Regions from separate parts of the Peribacillus frigoritolerans genome, predicted to be linked through region 1. Evidence: a T-box and tRNA genes for the amino acid it is inferred to sense, from the RefSeq annotation. Region 1 holds a T-box; the other holds one or more tRNA genes.
What was found. The T-box of region 1 lies ahead of ABOA58_RS19325 (valine--tRNA ligase). A T-box ahead of a tRNA ligase gene usually reads a tRNA of that ligase, here a tRNA-Val.
Positions count from the first base shown of each region.

Region 2: it encodes a tRNA-Val, which carries the amino acid that the T-box ahead of ABOA58_RS19325 (valine--tRNA ligase) is inferred to sense. The anticodon was not compared.

Region 1 covers NZ_CP158190.1:3,942,670-3,953,407, reverse strand. Annotated here, with positions in the region: gene hemC (hydroxymethylbilane synthase) at 1-559, shown strand, start outside; gene ABOA58_RS19355 (uroporphyrinogen-III synthase) at 559-1,350, shown strand; gene hemB (porphobilinogen synthase) at 1,352-2,347, shown strand; gene hemL (glutamate-1-semialdehyde 2,1-aminomutase) at 2,396-3,685, shown strand; gene ABOA58_RS19340 (LysM peptidoglycan-binding domain-containing protein) at 4,161-5,588, shown strand; gene ysxE (spore coat protein YsxE) at 5,676-6,746, shown strand; gene ABOA58_RS19330 (hypothetical protein) at 6,804-6,995, opposite strand; T-box leader at 7,221-7,447, shown strand; gene ABOA58_RS19325 (valine--tRNA ligase) at 7,491-10,142, shown strand; gene ABOA58_RS19320 (ATP-grasp domain-containing protein) at 10,192-10,738, opposite strand, start outside.
Region 2 covers NZ_CP158190.1:4,948,244-4,958,981, reverse strand. Annotated here, with positions in the region: rRNA gene ABOA58_RS24555 (16S ribosomal RNA) at 1-908, shown strand, start outside; rRNA gene ABOA58_RS24550 (23S ribosomal RNA) at 1,085-4,017, shown strand; rRNA gene rrf (5S ribosomal RNA) at 4,136-4,251, shown strand; tRNA gene ABOA58_RS24540 (tRNA-Val) at 4,263-4,338, shown strand; tRNA gene ABOA58_RS24535 (tRNA-Thr) at 4,349-4,424, shown strand; tRNA gene ABOA58_RS24530 (tRNA-Lys) at 4,445-4,520, shown strand; tRNA gene ABOA58_RS24525 (tRNA-Leu) at 4,529-4,610, shown strand; tRNA gene ABOA58_RS24520 (tRNA-Gly) at 4,619-4,693, shown strand; tRNA gene ABOA58_RS24515 (tRNA-Leu) at 4,706-4,794, shown strand; tRNA gene ABOA58_RS24510 (tRNA-Arg) at 4,804-4,880, shown strand; tRNA gene ABOA58_RS24505 (tRNA-Pro) at 4,892-4,968, shown strand; tRNA gene ABOA58_RS24500 (tRNA-Ala) at 4,986-5,061, shown strand; tRNA gene ABOA58_RS24495 (tRNA-Met) at 5,090-5,166, shown strand; tRNA gene ABOA58_RS24490 (tRNA-Ile) at 5,177-5,253, shown strand; tRNA gene ABOA58_RS24485 (tRNA-Ser) at 5,275-5,367, shown strand; tRNA gene ABOA58_RS24480 (tRNA-Met) at 5,469-5,542, shown strand; tRNA gene ABOA58_RS24475 (tRNA-Asp) at 5,549-5,624, shown strand; tRNA gene ABOA58_RS24470 (tRNA-Phe) at 5,648-5,723, shown strand; tRNA gene ABOA58_RS24465 (tRNA-His) at 5,736-5,811, shown strand; tRNA gene ABOA58_RS24460 (tRNA-Gly) at 5,816-5,889, shown strand; tRNA gene ABOA58_RS24455 (tRNA-Ile) at 5,895-5,971, shown strand; tRNA gene ABOA58_RS24450 (tRNA-Asn) at 5,984-6,058, shown strand; tRNA gene ABOA58_RS24445 (tRNA-Ser) at 6,060-6,150, shown strand; tRNA gene ABOA58_RS24440 (tRNA-Glu) at 6,154-6,225, shown strand; gene ABOA58_RS24435 (TraR/DksA C4-type zinc finger protein) at 6,267-7,016, opposite strand; gene ABOA58_RS24430 (1,4-dihydroxy-2-naphthoate polyprenyltransferase) at 7,162-8,082, opposite strand; gene ABOA58_RS24425 (isochorismate synthase) at 8,382-9,791, shown strand; gene menD (2-succinyl-5-enolpyruvyl-6-hydroxy-3-cyclohexene-1-carboxylic-acid synthase) at 9,784-10,738, shown strand, end outside.

The DNA.
Region 1 (10,738 bases):
AAGCAGCTTGCGGCGTGGCGCGCAAATATTGGCTAGAAGGCCGGACCTTGAAATTAAATGGATTCGCGGTAATATCGATACCCGTCTGAATAAGCTGAAAACGGAAGATTATGATGCTATCATTTTAGCTGCTGCCGGACTATCAAGAATGGGATGGGAGAAGGACATCGTAACGGAATTTTTAGATGAAGATATTTGCATTCCGGCAGTTGGACAAGGAGCACTTTCCATTGAGTGCCGCGAAGACGACAAAGAGCTGCTGGCGGAACTTGCGAAATTGACCTGTGAAAAAACGAAAAGAACGGTTGAAGCGGAACGTGCCTTTTTGGATAAAATGGAAGGCGGATGCCAGGTGCCGATTGCCGGATTTGCGGTGGCAAAAGATAATGGATCCGTTTCCTTGACGGCTTTGGTCGCTGCCCCGGATGGCAAGGTTATTTATAAAGAAATGGTTGAGGGAACCGATCCCGAGGCGGTTGGGCATGCTGCTGCCAAACAGATTAGCGAAATGGGCGGTAAAGAATTGATCGATCGAGTAAAAGAAGAGCTTGATCAGTAATGAATCCCTTTCAACCTCTTAAGGATTATCAGGTATTAATCACCAGAGGGAAAGGACAGGCAGATGGTTTAAAAGAGTCGATCGAAAAAAATGGCGGAACGCCGCTTCTTGTGCCATTGCTTGAGTTCACTCTTCCTGATCATTTGGAAGATGTACAACAGCGGTTAGATGAGTTGCTTACATATGACTGGATCATTCTGACAAGTCAAAATGGGGTGGATTTCTTCTTTAAGCTTCTTGGTAACCAGCCTTTAAAGCTTCCGAAAATAGCCGTAATCGGCTCCAAAACAGAAGCGGCACTGAAACGTCATGGATATAAGGCGGATTTCGTTCCAACTCAGTTTGTTGCCGAAGGGTTCGTGGCGGAGTTCAATGCTCTGCTTGATAAAGGGTCCCGCGTGTTGCTGGCAAAAGGAAATCTCGCAAGGGCGGTTATTGCGGAGGCAATCAATGAAGCTGGTGCATCCTGTGATGAATTGATTATTTATCATACCGTGCTTCCTCAAAGCAGTGAAAAAAAACTGGTGCAGCTTATTAAGAACGATGATATCGACATCATAACCTTTACGAGTTCATCGACGGTCAATCATTTTTTACAGATCATGAAACGCCATGAATTGGATACATACATAGACCGGATCATCATCGCCTGCATCGGGCCGATTGCCGCTAAAACGGCTGAAAAACATGGGCTATCCGTCAATGTCTGTCCAGATATTTATACAACGGATGCCATGGTTGCGGAGTTAATACGCTTCATTTTGAAAAGAAGTAAAAAGGAGGAACTTTAAAATGAAAAACATTCCATTCAATCGCCACCGTCGCTTGCGTGCAAGTGCTGGCATGAGGGCTTTAGTCCGTGAAACACAATTGCATAAAGAGGATTTGATCTATCCGATCTTCGTCATCGACGGAGAAAATGTGAAAAATGAGATCAACTCCATGCCAGGTATCCATCAGCTATCCATGGATAATCTGGGGGCCGAAATGGATGAAGTCGTGAGTCTGGGCATTAAATCAGTCATTTTATTCGGTGTCCCTTTCGATCATGATAAAGACGAACAGGGCACAGGGGCATTTCACCATAACGGACTTGTGCAAGAGGCAACCCGTTTTATTAAAAAACAATATCCTGATGTTATTGTCATAGCGGATACCTGCCTATGTGAGTATACAAGCCATGGCCATTGCGGGGTCGTGGAAGGGGAAAAAATCCTCAATGACGCTTCACTTGACCTTCTTGCCAAAACGGCAATCAGCCAGGCAGAGGCCGGCGCCGATATCATTGCACCTTCCAACATGATGGACGGTTTCGTTGCGGCCATCCGTGCAGGTCTGGATGAAGCGGGTTATGAAGATATTCCGATCATGTCCTATGCGGTGAAATATGCTTCGGCTTTTTACGGCCCATTCCGTGATGCCGCAAATGGTGCGCCACAATTCGGCGACAGGAAAACTTACCAAATGGATCCCGCCAATCGCCTTGAAGCATTCCGTGAAGCTGAATCCGATGTTGTTGAAGGTGCGGACTTCCTAATTGTGAAACCGGCCCTTTCCTACATGGACATCATCAGGGACGTTAAGAATAACTTTAATCTTCCTATTGTTTCCTATAATGTCAGCGGTGAATATTCAATGGTTAAGGCAGCTGCCCAAAATGGCTGGATTGATGAAAAAGCGATAGTGATGGAAATGCTGACAGGCTTGAAACGCGCAGGTTCCGACTTGATCATTACGTATTTTTCAAAAGAGGTAGCACGCTGGATAAACGAAGATAATCAAAGATAATCAATGATATAAAAAATATAACCTGTAATGGAAAAAGGGGATTGAATCATGCGGTCATATGAAAAATCGAAAAAAGCGTTTGCCGAAGCAAAAAATTTGATGCCAGGCGGCGTGAACAGCCCGGTGCGCGCCTTCAAATCTGTGGACATGGACCCCATATTCATGGAGCGTGGAAAAGGCTCAAAAATGTATGATATCGATGGAAATGAATATATCGACTATGTTCTTTCATGGGGACCGCTTATCCTGGGTCACACGAATGACCGTGTCGTGGAATCATTGAAAAAGGTAGCGGAGTCAGGTACAAGCTTTGGAGCCTCGACGCTGATTGAGAATGAACTGGCCAAGTTGGTTATTGAACGAGTGCCTTCGATTGAAATGATCCGTATGGTATCTTCAGGTACCGAAGCGACGATGAGTGCACTAAGGCTGGCACGAGGCATTACAGGCCGTGATAAAATCCTGAAATTCGAAGGCTCCTATCATGGCCATGGCGATTCCTTGCTGATCAAGGCGGGTTCCGGCGTTGCGACATTAGGTTTACCGGATAGCCCGGGAGTACCGGAAGGCATCGCAAAAAATACGATTACCGTAGCATATAATGATCTAGCTGCGACCAAATACGCATTTGAACAATTTGGCGAAGACATTGCCTGTATCATCGTAGAACCTGTTGCAGGGAACATGGGTGTGGTTCCGCCACAACCTGGTTTCCTCGAAGGCTTACGTGAAGTGACGACCCAATACGGGGCTCTATTGATCTTTGACGAAGTTATGACAGGGTTCCGTGTCGGCTATAATTGTGCACAAGGCTATTTTGACATCGTACCTGACCTGACTTGCCTTGGGAAAGTTATTGGCGGCGGCTTGCCTGTAGGAGCATTCGGAGGCAAGCGAGAATTCATGGAACAAATTGCCCCGAGTGGGACAATCTATCAAGCGGGAACATTGTCGGGTAACCCTCTTGCCATGACGGCCGGCCTTGAAACGCTGAGCCAATTGACTCCAGAATCTTATGATGAGTTCACCCGAAAAGGGGACATGCTCGAAAAAGGTATTGGGGAAGCAGCGGAAAAGTACGGAGTTCCCCATACATTCAACCGTGCCGGTTCCATGATTGGACTTTTCTTTACGAATGAAGAAGTCGTAAACTATGATACAGCAAAAACATCCGATTTAGAGTTCTTTGCTTCTTACTATAGGGAAATGGCGAATCAAGGCATCTACTTGCCGCCGTCACAGTTTGAAGGTTTATTTCTTTCCACTGCACATAGTGATGAAGATATCGAAAAGACCATTACAGCGGCAGAACAGGCTTTTGCAAAATTAAAAAAATGATGCAAGGCTTCATGAACTACCGATATATTGAATAATGATAAATTTGAACTGGCTACCATTTTCCAAAAACTTTTGGAGAAAGGCAGCCAGTTTTTTTGAATTCAATCAGTACGTGGAAGGTCGAATTAAATGTTGAAGGTCGAATTAATATGGTGCTAGGTCGAAATAAATGGCGAAAGGTCGAATTAAAATGGAGATAGGTCGAAATAAATGGCGAAAGGTCGAATTAATATGGAGATAGGTTGAAACTATTGAGTGGTAGGACGAATTAAAATAGAGATAGGCCGAAATAAAATGGTTTCAGGCCGATTGATACAATTTAGCCTGAAAAATTTGAATCCCTTCTTTTTAAAAGGTTCAGGAAATATAAGGTCTCGAGTGTGGCATATGAAATTAAGGAATAATCATCTTCCTTCCTTCATAGATTGATATTGGTATAGGTACCGTTTCCTGAAGCTGAAAGGAGGAGTTGTTTTTGTCGCAAGAAAATGAATCGTATTTACGATTTTCTTTAGAGGAATCCGTTTGGTTCCAGAAGGGACAGGAAGTGGCTGAGCTATATTCCATTTCGCTTGATCCAAATGTGACGATTCAAGAAAGTGATCAATATGTTTTTATACGAGGCTCGTTGGATTTAAGCGGTGAATATAAAGACTCGCAAAATGGTGAAGAAGAGGAGTTTTCGCAGACCTTTTTGCCAAAAGCGGTTCAAAAGGTCGAGAGGCATCTCAATGGACTAAATGAGTTCACACACCGTTTTCCGGTTGACATAACGATTCCGAATAATCGGATTGCCTCATTGGATGAGGTCGATGTCTCGATTCAAAGCTTTGATTATGCCCTGCCAGAGCATAACTGTTTGAAATTGCAGGCGGATCTTTTGATAACCGGAATCTATAATGATTCATATGTCGAAGAACGGTTCGATACGGAGCAGGAAGTTGGGGAAACAGAGGAACAAGAAGAAACGGATGGGGAAAATGAGTCGTATATTCCTTATGCGGCAGCAGTGCCGCCGATCCCGGACTTTCAGCCTGTTTTCCGTGATGAGGAGGAAGAAGAGTTATACGCGCCCTTTTCTGCAGAGTCAAAACGAGTTTCTGAAGTAAATGAAGAAGAAGAAGAGGAACCGATTTATTTAAGCGATCAGCATAGTGCCCCAGTTTTTGAAATTCCCGTTTCACCATATCCTGAAGAGGAGGAGTGGGAAACGGAAGTGCATAGACAGGAAGAAGCTGAAGCTGTAGAGGAAGAAGTTATTGGAGATCCGTCTGACCCAACGGATAAGGTACCTTCCATGGAAGAGGGGAAACTGGAGGAAGAACCAAGCAGGCAGGATCCAGTGGAGAAGATAGAGATTCCTAGAGTGACATTGAAAGAAGAAGTAGAAGAAGAAGTAGAAGAAGTAGTAGAAGAGCCAAGTCAAGCAGCCAATCATCAAAATAGCCCTGTTTCCAAAGAAACCGAGGATGTCATACGGCAGGAGGAAGATGGCGTTGCAGCGGGTCCTATTCTAAATGAACATGTAAAGGTGGAGCAGGAAGAGGAATCCAATTCGTCCTTAAGCGATCTATTCAAAAAGAGGGAAAGACCCGCGCCTCCGGCTAAGGAGGTTAAGAATTTCAAAGGCAGGAAACAAGCCGCGGAACGTGATGATAAAGAAACGGCCGATCATGGTGAGAAGCAGCCTTCCATCATGGATTTATTCGGACGGAAACAGGAAGAAGAACTGGTAAGGATGAAAGTTTGCATTGTTCAGCAAGGGGAAACGCTTGATGATTTGGCTCAACGATATGATGTTACGGTTCAATCGATACTTTTCAGCAATGAATTGGAGTCGAATCAAAACGTTCATGAAGGGCAAGTCATCTATATACCGAAGGCGGTTGCATATAAGAATTGATCGGGACAGAGAGCAGAGCATATGGTCTGCTCCTGTTTTTTAGGTGCTGGAGAATCTTTAGTTTTTTAGAGAAAGTGAGTGAGTCTCGTGAGGGAAAACGAGAATCAGCAGCCTGCCAATCGGAATCGGGACACGGAAACCGTATTGAAGGAATATGCCATGTATGTACAATATATCGAGGACTTCGGGCGTGTGAAAAAAGTATACAGTGATCGCGGTACATTTGCCTTGAAATCGATGTTACCCCAGAACGGCATTGATTTTATCAAAAATGTTCAAAAACTATACCATCGCGGCTATAATCGGATCGTTCCGATTTATCAAACGATGGATCAGCGTTACGCCGTTCTGCATAATGGCCGTTTGTATTACCTGATGCCCTGGCTCAATAATGAGGGGGACGGGGAGCGCGATGAAAAACATAAGCAAATGTTCAGGGAGCTTGCTCGGATGCATACACTTTCCGTTAAGGAAATACAAGTGGATATTGAGGAAAGGGAAGCCCATTATGAGCGGACGCTTGATGTCTGGAATAACGAGAAGGACTTTATGGATGAGTATATTGTCAGCTGTGAAAAGAAGTGGTATATGTCTCCATTCGAAATGACGGTTTGTTCTTTCTACACTGATATTTCACAGGCGCTGAAGTATTCGATCAAGAAGTTTGAAACCTGGTATGAAAAAACGAAGGAAAGTGAAAAGGTTCGAACCGTGGTCACGCACGGAAAGGTTTCTTTGAAGCATTTCGTTTATGATGAGCGAGGGTATGGCTACTTCATCAATTTTGAGAATTCGAATACGGCTCCGCCGCATTTCGATTTACTGCCATTTCTCGTTAAATCGGCCAGGACCTATCCTGTCCAATGCGATGACTGCGTTGACTGGCTATATAACTATTTTCGTTATTTTCCGTTGAAGGAAGAAGAATTGCTGCTCATGCAAAGTTATCTGGCATTCCCTGGATCAGCTTTGGAATTAGTGAAGAGTTATTCCGATGGCAGGGTCCATCGTTCAGAGCTTGATAATGTTACTCAACTGCAGCGGCAATTTTGGCTTCTGAAAAATATTGAATATATGGTGATGAAAATCGAAGAGATCGAACAGCAGAAAAAAGCTGCTGCAGAGGCTGCCAAAGAAGAACAATCACCTCCAAGCTAAATATACATGATTGGATCATCTCCAGTCATGTATATTTTTTTTGCTGTAAGGGAATAATTAAATCCATTCGAAATATAAAGACATGGCCAGGAAAATAAATGCGATTAGCAGGAGCATATCGAAGAAAGTCGGAAAAATCAGTGTGCGTAATCCTTGGAATACGATAAAGGGGACGATGAACTGCTGGCAGACACCGCGGAATTTCTTCATCCAAGGCGGTAAAGTATAGGGAGTATATCTTCGCTTCATATTATTACCTTCCTTTTTAGGACTTCTTATATAATATGGGTGGGCAGTGGAAAAGGTGATAAACCATCACATTTACTGTTCCTGGAGGATAAAATAAAGAAAACGACCTTGAATGTATCAAATGGGATGATTCCTGGGAAAGTAAGCGAAAAGATGATTGACTGGAGCCCCATATTTTTTGTACTATATACTATATGCATTCAATGAATTTACATATGAATATAAATCAATGCAAAGACCGGAAATAGTAAGATGATATGCACTTTTCAGAGAGGAAACCAAATTGGTGCGAGGTTTCCAGGCAGCAGCATCCGAAGTCGTCCGTGAGCAGTCTTCGTGAACCTCTTAGTAGCGAATGCCGGTGAAGAGCCGTTATCCGATTTGAGAGCCGAAAAAGTTTTTTCTTTTTCGGAAAAAAGGTGGCACCGCGAACAACTTCCTTCGTCCTTTTATGATGATGGAAGTTTTTTTTATGCCTAAAAAGGAGGAAATGATATGGAAGAAAATCAAATTTCTATGCCGACTAAATATGATCCGCAGACGATAGAGAAAGGCCGCTACAAATGGTGGCTTGATGGAAAGTTTTTCGAAACGACGGGTGATGATAAAAAAGAACCATATACGATTGTCATCCCGCCGCCTAACGTGACAGGTAAGCTTCATCTTGGCCACGCTTGGGATACGACACTTCAAGATATTTTGACACGCATGAAAAGAATGCAGGGCTATGATGTTTTATGGTTGCCGGGCATGGACCATGCCGGTATCGCCACTCAAGCGAAAGTAGAACAGAAACTTCGTGCGGAAGGCGTGAGCCGTTATGACCTAGGACGTGAAAAATTCGTAGAAGAGACATGGAAATGGAAAGAGGAATATGCGAGCCATATCCGTGAACAATGGTCAAAGCTGGGTCTTGGACTTGATTATACACGTGAACGCTTCACTCTTGATGAGGGGCTTTCAAAAGCTGTGCGCGAAGTGTTCGTTTCGCTTTATAACAAGGGCTTGATTTATCGCGGCGAATACATCATCAACTGGGATCCATCGACGAAAACGGCGTTATCCGATATCGAGGTTATTTACAAAGATGTGCAGGGCGCATTTTACCATATGAAATATCCGTTGGTTGACGGATCAGGTGAAATTGAAATTGCCACTACCCGTCCAGAAACGATGCTTGGTGATACTGCTGTTGCTGTACATCCTGAAGATGACCGTTATAAACACTTGATCGGCAAAATGGTCCGCTTGCCAATTACAGGCCGGGAAATCCCGATTGTCGGTGATGATTATGTCGATATGGAATTCGGTTCAGGCGCGGTCAAAATTACTCCGGCTCATGACCCGAATGATTTCGAAATCGGGAACCGTCACGATTTGGAGCGCATCCTTGTCATGCATGAAGATGGCTCGATGAATGAAAAGGCTGGTAAATATGAAGGCATGGACCGGTTTGAATGCCGTAAACAAATCGTCAAAGACCTTCAGGAAGAAGGAGTACTCTTCAAAATCGAAGATCACCTTCACTCAGTCGGCCATTCAGAGAGAAGCGGTGCTGTTGTTGAACCATATCTTTCGACGCAATGGTTCGTTAAAATGCAGCCGCTGGCTGATGCATCCGTTGAGCTTCAAAAAGGATCCGATGAGGAAAAAGTTCATTTCGTACCGGATCGTTTCGAAAAAACGTACCTGCATTGGATGGAAAATATCCGCGACTGGTGCATTTCCCGTCAGCTTTGGTGGGGTCACCGCATTCCAGCCTGGTACCATAAAGAAACAGGTGAAGTGTATGTAGGTCACGAAGAGCCTGCGGACGCTGAAAACTGGGAACAAGATACGGATGTTCTGGATACATGGTTCAGCTCGGCATTATGGCCGTTCTCGACTATGGGCTGGCCTGATAAGGACAGTGTCGATTTCCAACGTTACTATCCAACAGGGGCACTTGTGACAGGCTATGATATCATTTTCTTCTGGGTATCGCGGATGATTTTCCAAGCTCTTGAGTTCACGGGTGAACGACCATTTGAAGATGTGCTGATCCACGGTCTCGTTCGTGACGAACAGGGGCGCAAGATGAGTAAATCGCTTGGCAATGGTGTCGATCCGATGGATGTAATCGATCAATACGGTGCCGATTCACTGCGTTACTTCTTGTCTACTGGCAGCTCGCCAGGACAGGATCTTCGTTACAGCACGGAAAAAGTGGAAGCGGTCTGGAACTTCTCCAATAAGATTTGGAACGCATCCCGTTTTGCTTTGATGAACATGAATGGCATGGCTTATGACGAAATCGATTTAAGCGGTGAGAAGTCTGTAGCCGATAAATGGATCTTGACGCGCTTGAATGAAACGATTTCCAACGTAACCAGACTTGCGGACCGTTATGAGTTTGGTGAAGTGGGCCGTGTACTATACAACTTCATTTGGGATGACTTCTGTGACTGGTATATTGAAATGGCGAAGCTTCCGTTATATGGCGAAGACGAAGCAGCGAAGAAAACGACGCGCTCGATCTTGGCTTATGTACTGGATAACACGATGAGATTGTTACACCCGTTCATGCCTTTCATTACCGAAGAAATCTGGCAGAACCTTCCGCATCAAGGTGAGTCCATCACTGTTGCCGCTTGGCCGGAAGTGAATGAAGGATTGACAGATACAGCTGCAGCCGAGGAAATGAAGCTGCTTGTTGAAATCATCCGCTCCGTCCGTAATATCCGTGCTGAGGTGAACACACCGCTAAGCAAAAAAATCAATTTGATTTTAAAAGCGAAAGATGAGTCAATCTTAGAGACGTTACAGAAAAACAGCAGCTATATCGAGCGTTTCTGTAATCCTGAACAATTGACGATCGGAATCGAAGTCGAGGAACCTGCTCAAGCGATGACAGCTGTCGTAACTGGCGTAGAACTGATCCTTCCGCTTACAGGACTGATCAATATCGACGAAGAAGTGAAACGTCTTGAAAAAGAACTCGACAAACTTAATAAAGAAGTTGAGCGCGTACAGAAAAAATTAGGCAACGAGGGCTTCGTCAAAAAGGCGCCGGCAAGCGTCATCGAAGAAGAACGTGCCAAGGAAAAAGACTATAGCGAAAAACGCGACTCTGTAATCCACAGGATTAGCGAACTGAAACAACTGTAAAACAAAAGGATGAACCAGCTTATGCCGGTTCATCCTTTTTTGTATTTCGTTAGGAGGATATTCTTTCTTTTATGAATGTAAGGTACTCCGATACGATATTCATATCACTTAGTGCACTCAATGTCCGGCTGCCGACGACATCCTCGATTTCGTTAAGCATGAGGCTGCCATCTTCGGCAAATATGAAATCGATACCGACCAGGCCGAAATCAAACGACCTCATTACTCTTTCAACAAGGGCTAATTCAGCTGCAGATAGCTCATATAGTGAAGCCGTTCCGCCCAGCGTATAATTTGCCTTGAAACTTGAAGCGGATTCCCTAAGTACAGCAGCCTTCACTTTTTTTCCAATTACAAATACTCGGATATCTTTACCGAATAAGCCAGGTTTTTGGACTATCCAATTTCCATCATTCAGTTCGGCAAGATCATCGGCATGTTGTATTAGATATACTTGTTTCCCGCCGCGTCCACTTGTTTCTTTAGCAATGAAAGGGAACTCCATGTCATCGGCACTCGGCCTTCCGTTACAATATACGGTATCGGCCATTGGAATCCCAAGCGAGGACAAATATTGATGCGTCTTTGCTTTGTCA
Region 2 (10,738 bases), 1.0 Mb from region 1:
GGAAACTGGGGAACTTGAGTGCAGAAGAGGAAAGTGGAATTCCAAGTGTAGCGGTGAAATGCGTAGAGATTTGGAGGAACACCAGTGGCGAAGGCGACTTTCTGGTCTGTAACTGACACTGAGGCGCGAAAGCGTGGGGAGCAAACAGGATTAGATACCCTGGTAGTCCACGCCGTAAACGATGAGTGCTAAGTGTTAGAGGGTTTCCGCCCTTTAGTGCTGCAGCTAACGCATTAAGCACTCCGCCTGGGGAGTACGGCCGCAAGGCTGAAACTCAAAGGAATTGACGGGGGCCCGCACAAGCGGTGGAGCATGTGGTTTAATTCGAAGCAACGCGAAGAACCTTACCAGGTCTTGACATCCTCTGACAACCCTAGAGATAGGGCTTTCCCCTTCGGGGGACAGAGTGACAGGTGGTGCATGGTTGTCGTCAGCTCGTGTCGTGAGATGTTGGGTTAAGTCCCGCAACGAGCGCAACCCTTGATCTTAGTTGCCAGCATTCAGTTGGGCACTCTAAGGTGACTGCCGGTGACAAACCGGAGGAAGGTGGGGATGACGTCAAATCATCATGCCCCTTATGACCTGGGCTACACACGTGCTACAATGGATGGTACAAAGGGCTGCAAACCTGCGAAGGTAAGCGAATCCCATAAAGCCATTCTCAGTTCGGATTGCAGGCTGCAACTCGCCTGCATGAAGCCGGAATCGCTAGTAATCGCGGATCAGCATGCCGCGGTGAATACGTTCCCGGGCCTTGTACACACCGCCCGTCACACCACGAGAGTTTGTAACACCCGAAGTCGGTGAGGTAACCTTCATGGAGCCAGCCGCCTAAGGTGGGACAGATGATTGGGGTGAAGTCGTAACAAGGTAGCCGTATCGGAAGGTGCGGCTGGATCACCTCCTTTCTAAGGATAATTACGAGAGCGCTTTTGTTTTGTTCAGTTTTGAATGAGTAATTCATTCAAATAGGAAAGACAAACATCACGATGTGATGGATTCTTTCTGCTTTGTTCCTTGAAAACTAGATAATAGATAGAAGGCAATTAATTTTTTTCAAAGCATCTGTAAGATCTTTTTTAACGGTTAAGTTAGAAAGGGCGCACGGTGGATGCCTTGGCACTAGGAGCCGATGAAGGACGGGACTAACACCGATATGCTTCGGGGAGCTGTAAGTAAGCTTTGATCCGGAGATTTCCGAATGGGGAAACCCACTGTTCGTAATGGAACAGTATCTTTACCTGAATACATAGGGTACTGAAGGCAGACCCGGGGAACTGAAACATCTAAGTACCCGGAGGAAGAGAAAGCAAACGCGATTTCCTGAGTAGCGGCGAGCGAAACGGAATTAGCCCAAACCAAGAGGCTTGCCTCTTGGGGTTGTAGGACACTCAACATGGAGTTACAAAGGAACGGGGTAAATGAAGCGATCTGGAAAGATCCGTCGAAGAAGGTAAAAACCCTGTAGTTGAAACTTCGTTCCCTCCTGAGTGGATCCTGAGTACGGCGGGACACGAGAAATCCCGTCGGAAGCAGGGAGGACCATCTCCCAAGGCTAAATACTCCCTAGTGACCGATAGTGAACCAGTACCGTGAGGGAAAGGTGAAAAGCACCCCGGAAGGGGAGTGAAATAGATCCTGAAACCGTGTGCCTACAAGTAGTCAAAGCCCGTTAATGGGTAATGGCGTGCCTTTTGTAGAATGAACCGGCGAGTTACGATTTCATGCGAGGTTAAGTTGATGAGACGGAGCCGCAGCGAAAGCGAGTCTGAATAGGGCGAATGAGTATGAGGTCGTAGACCCGAAACCAGGTGATCTACCCATGTCCAGGGTGAAGTTCAGGTAACACTGAATGGAGGCCCGAACCCACGCACGTTGAAAAGTGCGGGGATGAGGTGTGGGTAGCGGAGAAATTCCAATCGAACCTGGAGATAGCTGGTTCTCTCCGAAATAGCTTTAGGGCTAGCCTCAAGATGAGAGTATTGGAGGTAGAGCACTGATTGGACTAGGGGCCCCCAACGGGTTACCGAATTCAGTCAAACTCCGAATGCCAAATACTTATTCTTGGGAGTCAGACTGCGAGTGATAAGATCCGTAGTCGAAAGGGAAACAGCCCAGACCACCAGCTAAGGTCCCAAAGTATACGTTAAGTGGAAAAGGATGTGGAGTTGCTTAGACAACCAGGATGTTGGCTTAGAAGCAGCCACCATTTAAAGAGTGCGTAATAGCTCACTGGTCGAGTGACTCCGCGCCGAAAATGTACCGGGGCTAAACGTATCACCGAAGCTGTGGATTGACACCGTATGGTGTCGATGGTAGGAGAGCGTTCTAAGGGCGTTGAAGTCAGACCGGAAGGACTGGTGGAGCGCTTAGAAGTGAGAATGCCGGTATGAGTAGCGAAAGAAGGGTGAGAATCCCTTCCACCGAATGCCTAAGGTTTCCTGAGGAAGGCTCGTCCGCTCAGGGTTAGTCGGGACCTAAGCCGAGGCCGAAAGGCGTAGGCGATGGACAACAGGTTGATATTCCTGTACCACCTATACATCGTTTGAACGATGGGGGGACGCAGAAGGATAGGGTAAGCGCGCTGTTGGATATGCGCGTCCAAGCAGTTAGGCCGGAAACGAGGCAAATCCCGTTTCCATTAAGGCGGAGCTGTGATGGCGAGGGAAATATAGTACCGAAGTTCCTGATTCCACGCTGCCAAGAAAAGCCTCTAGTGAGATGTAAGGTGCCCGTACCGCAAACCGACACAGGTAGGCGAGGAGAGAATCCTAAGGTGTGCGAGAGAACTCTCGTTAAGGAACTCGGCAAAATGACCCCGTAACTTCGGGAGAAGGGGTGCTTTTTAGGGTGAATAGCCCAGAAAAGCCGCAGTGAATAGGCCCAGGCGACTGTTTAGCAAAAACACAGGTCTCTGCGAAGCCGCAAGGCGAAGTATAGGGGCTGACACCTGCCCGGTGCTGGAAGGTTAAGGGGAGAGGTTAGCGCAAGCGAAGCTTTGAACCGAAGCCCCAGTAAACGGCGGCCGTAACTATAACGGTCCTAAGGTAGCGAAATTCCTTGTCGGGTAAGTTCCGACCCGCACGAAAGGTGTAACGATCTGGGCACTGTCTCAACGAGAGACTCGGTGAAATTATAGTACCTGTGAAGATGCAGGTTACCCGCGACAGGACGGAAAGACCCCGTGGAGCTTTACTGCAGCCTGATATTGAATTTTGGTACAGCTTGTACAGGATAGGTAGGAGCCTGAGAAGCCGGAGCGCCAGCTTCGGTGGAGGCGTTGGTGGGATACTACCCTGGCTGTATTGAAATTCTAACCCGCGCCCCTTATCGGGGTGGGAGACAGTGTCAGGTGGGCAGTTTGACTGGGGCGGTCGCCTCCTAAAGAGTAACGGAGGCGCCCAAAGGTTCCCTCAGAATGGTTGGAAATCATTCGTAGAGTGTAAAGGCACAAGGGAGCTTGACTGCGAGACCTACAAGTCGAGCAGGGACGAAAGTCGGGCTTAGTGATCCGGTGGTTCCGCATGGAAGGGCCATCGCTCAACGGATAAAAGCTACCCCGGGGATAACAGGCTTATCTCCCCCAAGAGTCCACATCGACGGGGAGGTTTGGCACCTCGATGTCGGCTCATCGCATCCTGGGGCTGTAGTCGGTCCCAAGGGTTGGGCTGTTCGCCCATTAAAGCGGTACGCGAGCTGGGTTCAGAACGTCGTGAGACAGTTCGGTCCCTATCCGTCGCGGGCGCAGGAAATTTGAGAGGAGCTGTCCTTAGTACGAGAGGACCGGGATGGACGCACCGCTGGTGTACCAGTTGTCTTGCCAAAGGCATAGCTGGGTAGCTACGTGCGGACGGGATAAGTGCTGAAAGCATCTAAGCATGAAGCCCCCCTCAAGATGAGATTTCCCATGGCGCAAGCTAGTAAGATCCCTGAAAGATGATCAGGTTGATAGGTCAGAGGTGGAAGCATGGTGACATGTGGAGCTGACTGATACTAATAGATCGAGGACTTAACCAACGCTTTTTAAAAAATGAAATACCTTCTTATTATCTAGTTTTGAAGGAATGAAAATTTCTTCTTGCATTTTCTCAAAAAGACGTTATAATAATATATGTCTTGAAAAATGTTAACATTGTTTGGTGACGATAGCGAAGAGGTCACACCCGTTCCCATTCCGAACACGGCAGTTAAGCTCTTCAGCGCCGATGGTAGTTGGGGGTTTCCCCCTGTGAGAGTAGGACGTCGCCAAGCAGGTTTTATATGGAGGATTAGCTCAGCTGGGAGAGCATCTGCCTTACAAGCAGAGGGTCGGCGGTTCGATCCCGTCATCCTCCACCATTTTACACCTGCCGGTGTAGCTCAACTGGTAGAGCAACTGACTTGTAATCAGTAGGTTGGGGGTTCAAGTCCTCTTGCCGGCACCATTTTAAGATAGTACAAGCACGAGCCATTAGCTCAGTTGGTAGAGCATCTGACTTTTAATCAGAGGGTCGAAGGTTCGAATCCTTCATGGCTCACCATTTTATATGCGGGTGTGGCGGAATTGGCAGACGCACCAGACTTAGGATCTGGCGCCGCAAGGCGTGGGGGTTCAAGTCCCTTCACCCGCATCTTTCATGCGGAAGTAGTTCAGTGGTAGAATACAACCTTGCCAAGGTTGGGGTCGCGGGTTCGAATCCCGTCTTCCGCTCCACTTTTCGTATGTGCCGGGGTGGCGGAACTGGCAGACGCACAGGACTTAAAATCCTGCGGTAGGTGACTACCGTACCGGTTCGATTCCGGTCCTCGGCACCATCATAATATGCGCCCGTAGCTCAATTGGATAGAGCATCTGACTACGAATCAGAAGGTTGTAGGTTCGACTCCCGCCGGGCGCACCATGTTTTTATTGCGGGAAGTAGCTCAGCTTGGTAGAGCACTTGGTTTGGGACCAAGGGGTCGCAGGTTCGAATCCTGTCTTCCCGACCACGTGATTTTTAATGAATGGGGCCTTAGCTCAGCTGGGAGAGCGCCTGCCTTGCACGCAGGAGGTCAGCGGTTCGATCCCGCTAGGCTCCACCATTTTTCAATCAGATACTTATATTATATTGGCGGTGTAGCTCAGCTGGCTAGAGCGTACGGTTCATACCCGTGAGGTCGGGGGTTCGATCCCCTCCGCCGCTACCAATAAATATAAGGACCTTTAGCTCAGCTGGTTAGAGCAGACGGCTCATAACCGTCCGGTCGTAGGTTCGAGTCCTACAAGGTCCACCATATTCATTTTTTAAAAGCCGTGGAGGTATACCCAAGTTCGGCTGAAGGGATCGGTCTTGAAAACCGACAGGGGAGTCAAATCCCGCGGGGGTTCGAATCCCTCTACCTCCTCCATTTTTTTAAAAGCAGCAAGTTGTTTTTAAACAACCTTACATAGAGGAAGCGAAAAAACGATATACACGAAAACTTGATGCAAATCGTTTCATTATTACCGTCGCGGGGTGGAGCAGTCCGGTAGCTCGTCGGGCTCATAACCCGAAGGTCGCAGGTTCAAATCCTGTCCCCGCAATTATTAGGTCCCGTGGTGTAGCGGTTAACATGCCTGCCTGTCACGCAGGAGATCGCGGGTTCGATTCCCGTCGGGACCGCCATTTTTTAAATTTAATACAAATGTGGCTCAGTAGCTCAGTCGGTAGAGCAAAGGACTGAAAATCCTTGTGTCGGCGGTTCGATTCCGTCCTGAGCCACCATATCTTATTACGGCGGTTGTGGCGAAGTGGTTAACGCACCTGATTGTGGTTCAGGCATTCGTGGGTTCGATTCCCATCAGTCGCCCCATTTCGCGGGTGTAGTTTAGTGGTAAAACCTCAGCCTTCCAAGCTGATGATGAGGGTTCGATTCCCTTCACCCGCTCCAAATATGGGCCTATAGCTCAGCTGGTTAGAGCGCACGCCTGATAAGCGTGAGGTCGATGGTTCGAGTCCATTTAGGCCCACCATATTCATATTGTTCCGCAGTAGCTCAGTGGTAGAGCATTCGGCTGTTAACCGAACGGTCGTAGGTTCGAGTCCTACCTGCGGAGCCATGGGGAAGTACTCAAGAGGCTGAAGAGGCGCCCCTGCTAAGGGTGTAGGTCGCGCGAGCGGCGCGAGGGTTCAAATCCCTCCTTCTCCGCCATTTGGCCCGTTGGTCAAGCGGTTAAGACACCGCCCTTTCACGGCGGTAACACGGGTTCGAATCCCGTACGGGTCATAACAAAAAAGGAAGCATACATTCATGTATGCTTCTTTTTTTCATTTCTTTTCATTGATATAACTATCTTTTTGTTTATAAGGAATGTCTCCAAGCTGGGAATCGATATTTTCTTCTTCTAATGTATCTTCATATTCCTTTTGCTTTTTGTTCGGTATGTCCATTCTATTTTTCCCTTCGATATCATTAGCTGCAAATCCTTCATAGTCTTCTGGAAATCCATCCGTTTCATCTTCGGTTTTATAAAGATCATTATAATTGTCATGATCGCCGGTGTAATCAGATGGCGTTTCGGATGTACCGAATTTGGCGACATCACCAAAGCTATCTTCTTTATCCACTATTTCATTTCCATGACGATTTTCAAAATGATCACCCTTGGATGGAATCAGTATTTCCTCTTCCACTGGTCGCTCTTGTGCAGTAGGCCCTTCTGGGGCATGCTCGACACAGTAGAGGGTGCTTGGGATCGCTTCAAGCCTCTCGATGGGGATTTCCCTATTGCAGGTTTTACAATGGCCATACGAACCTTCTTCCAATGCTTTTAATGCTTCCTCGATTTTCTCCATTTCTGATTGTGCATGCTCATCGAGTGCTTGATTCCGTTCCATCTCGAATAATTCGGTTCCTAGGTCAGCAGGATGATTATCATAAGATGATAATTCCCCTACGGATTCCGTCTGGCTTTTATCCAGAACAGATTGTTCATCATTTTGAATTCTACTACTTAACTCATTTTTTTCTTGAAGCAGTTCCTTTTTTAATTTTTGCGTTTGTTGTTTCGTTGCCATATCCTATTCACTCCTTCTAAAGTCCAAATCTCATTTTATATTGGTAGGATGGTTGTATTATCTATTACCCGAATCGGAGTATAGGAAAACAATATGCAACGGAAGATAGAAAAAGGACTGAGCGGATGAGCTCAGTCCTCGGAGATTAGATAAGATAGCTGATGAATAATCCAATGGCCATGAGTAAACCAAAGAAGGTATTCGTTTGGGCCGTCGCTTTCATTGCCGGGACCATCGTGATCGGCTGCGTTTTGCCTACGAAGCCTTTGATTGCGGCCATGGCCTTCGGGATGCTTAAGAAGGCAAGAAGAATCCAGGCCGTTACGCTTCCGGTAAGAACGAGCCCAACAAGCCATAGATAAGAGAAAGCGAACATGATTGCCATGAATGTCAGGGCGTTTTTCCTGCCCATCACTACAGGCATCGTTTTGCGCCCATGAGCCTTATCCCCATCATGGTCACGTAGGTTATTGGATAAGTTGATAAGCCCGACCAAAATCCCACTTGGAATGGCAATTAAGATGGCTGTTGAAGAAACATCACCGGTTTGAATGAAAAAGGCGATCAAGATTATCAAAAAGCCCATGAATAATCCAGAAAAAAGTTCCCCAAATGGTGTATATGAAATGGGCAGGGGACCGCCTGTATAAAGATAGCCGACAAGCATGCAAACCAGTCCTACTGCAGCAAGCCACCAAGATGATGCGGCACAGATATAGATTCCAATTATCAAGGCGATGGCATACATGCCAAGTGCCAAGCTCATGATTAGTTTGGGGGTCATTCCATGACGGACGATCCCGCCGCCGATGCCTACGGATTCCTCCGTATCCAAGCCTCTCTTGAAATCATAGTATTCATTGAATAAATTTGTTGCAGCTTGAATCAGGATACTGGCAATCATCATGGCAGCGAATAGTAACCAATTCACTCCATCTTCCAAAAGTGCAATCACAGTTCCAAGTAAGACTGGGACAAAAGCTGCGGTTAGTGTATGTGGACGAATTAACTCCCACCAAATCTTCCAGGTCCGTTTAAGGGGAAGTCCGTCGTATTCTGTTTGCATTATTTCTCTCCTCAAAATCATTATTGGTTCTCTCGAAATTATAACAAATATTGAAATGTTGCACAAAAGGTTATCCTAATAAAAGCTGGAAAAATGGGTAAGGGTGATAATTGGAATTCCTGGATGATCCATTTCCAAAATCAAGGGTATTTCTCTACATTCGCTAAGATTCATATAATAAGGAAAAAAGCAGGAAAGAATCGTTCGGTAAAGGGGCGTTTTATTGACATGAGGTTCAAGTGAGGTGTATCTTTAAATAGGTTAAAAAGCTTTTAAAATGTACATTTGGGGGGATTTTTTTGGCTATCTCAGAGGAAACTGAACAGTTTCAGGGACTGGCTTCAGCTATACAAAAGGCGAAGGACTTGAATGATCAAGTTCTATTCAGTCATATTAAGAAGATTAAATGCAACAACCCCCTTTCATTTTATCAAGCTGGAAGAGAACGGTACGCGGGTGAACGCTTTTTCTGGGAGGACCCTGCAAAGGAAATAACCATCACCGGTTTAGGCAATGTTAAGAAACTCAAAGCGGCATCGAATGCCGAACGTTATAGAGAAGTCGAAAAGAGCTGGATCAAACTGCAGAATAATGCTGTCAAAACAGGAGTGACCGATGTAGAAGCGACAGGTCCTTTACTGTTTGGGGGCTTTTCTTTTGATTATGAAACTGACAGTACGCTCCTTTGGAATCAGTTCGGGGACAACCTTTTTTATATACCTGCCTTCATGCTGTCAATAGTGGGTAAACAAGCTTACTTAACGACCAACTTACTTTGTTCGCCTGATGATTCAGAAAAACTCTTCATAGATATGATAAATGAACGGGAAGCTTTCCTTTTCGAAAGCTTGGATGGCAATGAATTGGGTGCAAATTCCCTGGTTATGCAGAGGGAAGTCGAACCTGAGGAATGGAAGCGGACGGTCGCAGAGGCTGTTCAGGAAATCAAGATGACAGATCTTGACAAAATCGTTTTGGCAAGGGAGCTTCGACTTGGTTTTGAACGTTCCATCGATTCAGGGAAAGTGCTTGAACAATTGATTGCTGAGCAGCCATTGAGTTATATTTTCAGTTTGGAAGCTGGTGGCGACTGTTTTGTCGGTGCCACCCCTGAACGTTTGATTAAGAAACAGGGAAATGAAGTTTTTTCTACCTGTCTTGCTGGATCGATGGGACGAGGGAAAGATGAACAGGAAGATGTTTGTCTTGGTGAAGAATTGCTTCATGACCAAAAGAATTTACAAGAGCATCAATATGTCGTATCGATGATATCCAATGCCTTTGATTCAGTATGCGAAAAGGTGATGGTCCCGGCCGGACCGACACTTATGAAAAACCGTCATATCCAGCATTTGTACACACCGGTCCGCGGTATATCAAAGGAAGGTGTCACGATTTTTGAATTTGTGGAGAATCTCCACCCAACACCAGCTATGGGCGGACTTCCCAAAGAAAAGGCCGTTGTCCGGATTCGGGAAATGGAAGGTCTGGAACGCGGCTTTTATGCGGGTCCTTTAGGATGGGTGGATACTTATGGAAACGGGGAATTCGCTGTAGGAATACGTTCTGCACTAATACAGAACAATGAGGCATCGCTCTTTGCCGGATGCGGAGTAGTGGAAGATTCGACTCCCGAAAGTGAATACCGGGAAACGGGGATTAAATTCAATCCGATGTTAAGTGCTTTAGGAGGAAATCTTAATGAATGACCGAGATGCATTGACAGCGTATGCTGCTTCATTCGTCGATGAGCTGGCACAAAATGAGGTGAAGCATGTGGTGGTGAGCCCTGGTTCACGATCCACACCCTTGGCTTTGTTGCTGGTGGAACATCCTGATATCGAAATTCATATTAATGTGGATGAGCGTTCGGCTGCTTTTTTTGCCCTTGGTTTGGCTAAGGCCCAAAAAGAACCTGTCGGACTTCTTTGTACGTCAGGTACAGCCGCTGCAAACTATTACCCAGCCGTCATTGAGGCTTTCTATTCAAGAGTGCCGCTTATTGTACTTACCGCTGACCGCCCGCATGAATTGCGTGATGTTGGAGCACCACAGGCGATCGATCAGATACATCTTTACGGGAGACATGTAAAATGGTTTGTCGAAATGGCACTTCCTGAAAGCACGGTTGGGATGATGCGGTATGCCAGAACGGTCGGCGCAAGGGCAGTGGCAACAGCTGCAGCTGAGCCTGCAGGGCCTGTTCATTTGAATTTCCCGCTTCGAGAACCATTGATTCCGGACCTGGAGCAAGCAAAGGAGTGCAGGCAAAATAAAATGACGCCTGCTGTGATGATTGACAGTGGAGAACTGTCACTGTCATCATCACAAATAGAAGCTGTTGTAACTACATTGTCAGAAGCTAAGCAAGGTATGATTGTATGTGGCGAATTACCTCATCCAGAGATGAAGGAAGCCATCGTCGCATTAGCGGAAAAACTTGCTTTTCCGGTACTGGCTGATCCCCTTTCACAGTTAAGGAGCGGAAGTCATGACAAAGCCGTAATCATTGATGCGTACGATACGTTTTTACGCGATGAAACGGCAAAAGCGGCTTTCAGGCCGGAAGTGATCTTGCGATTTGGGGCAATGCCTGTTTCTAAACCGTTATTGTTATTCATGAAAGAACAAAAACAGGCAATCACTTTGGTCGTCG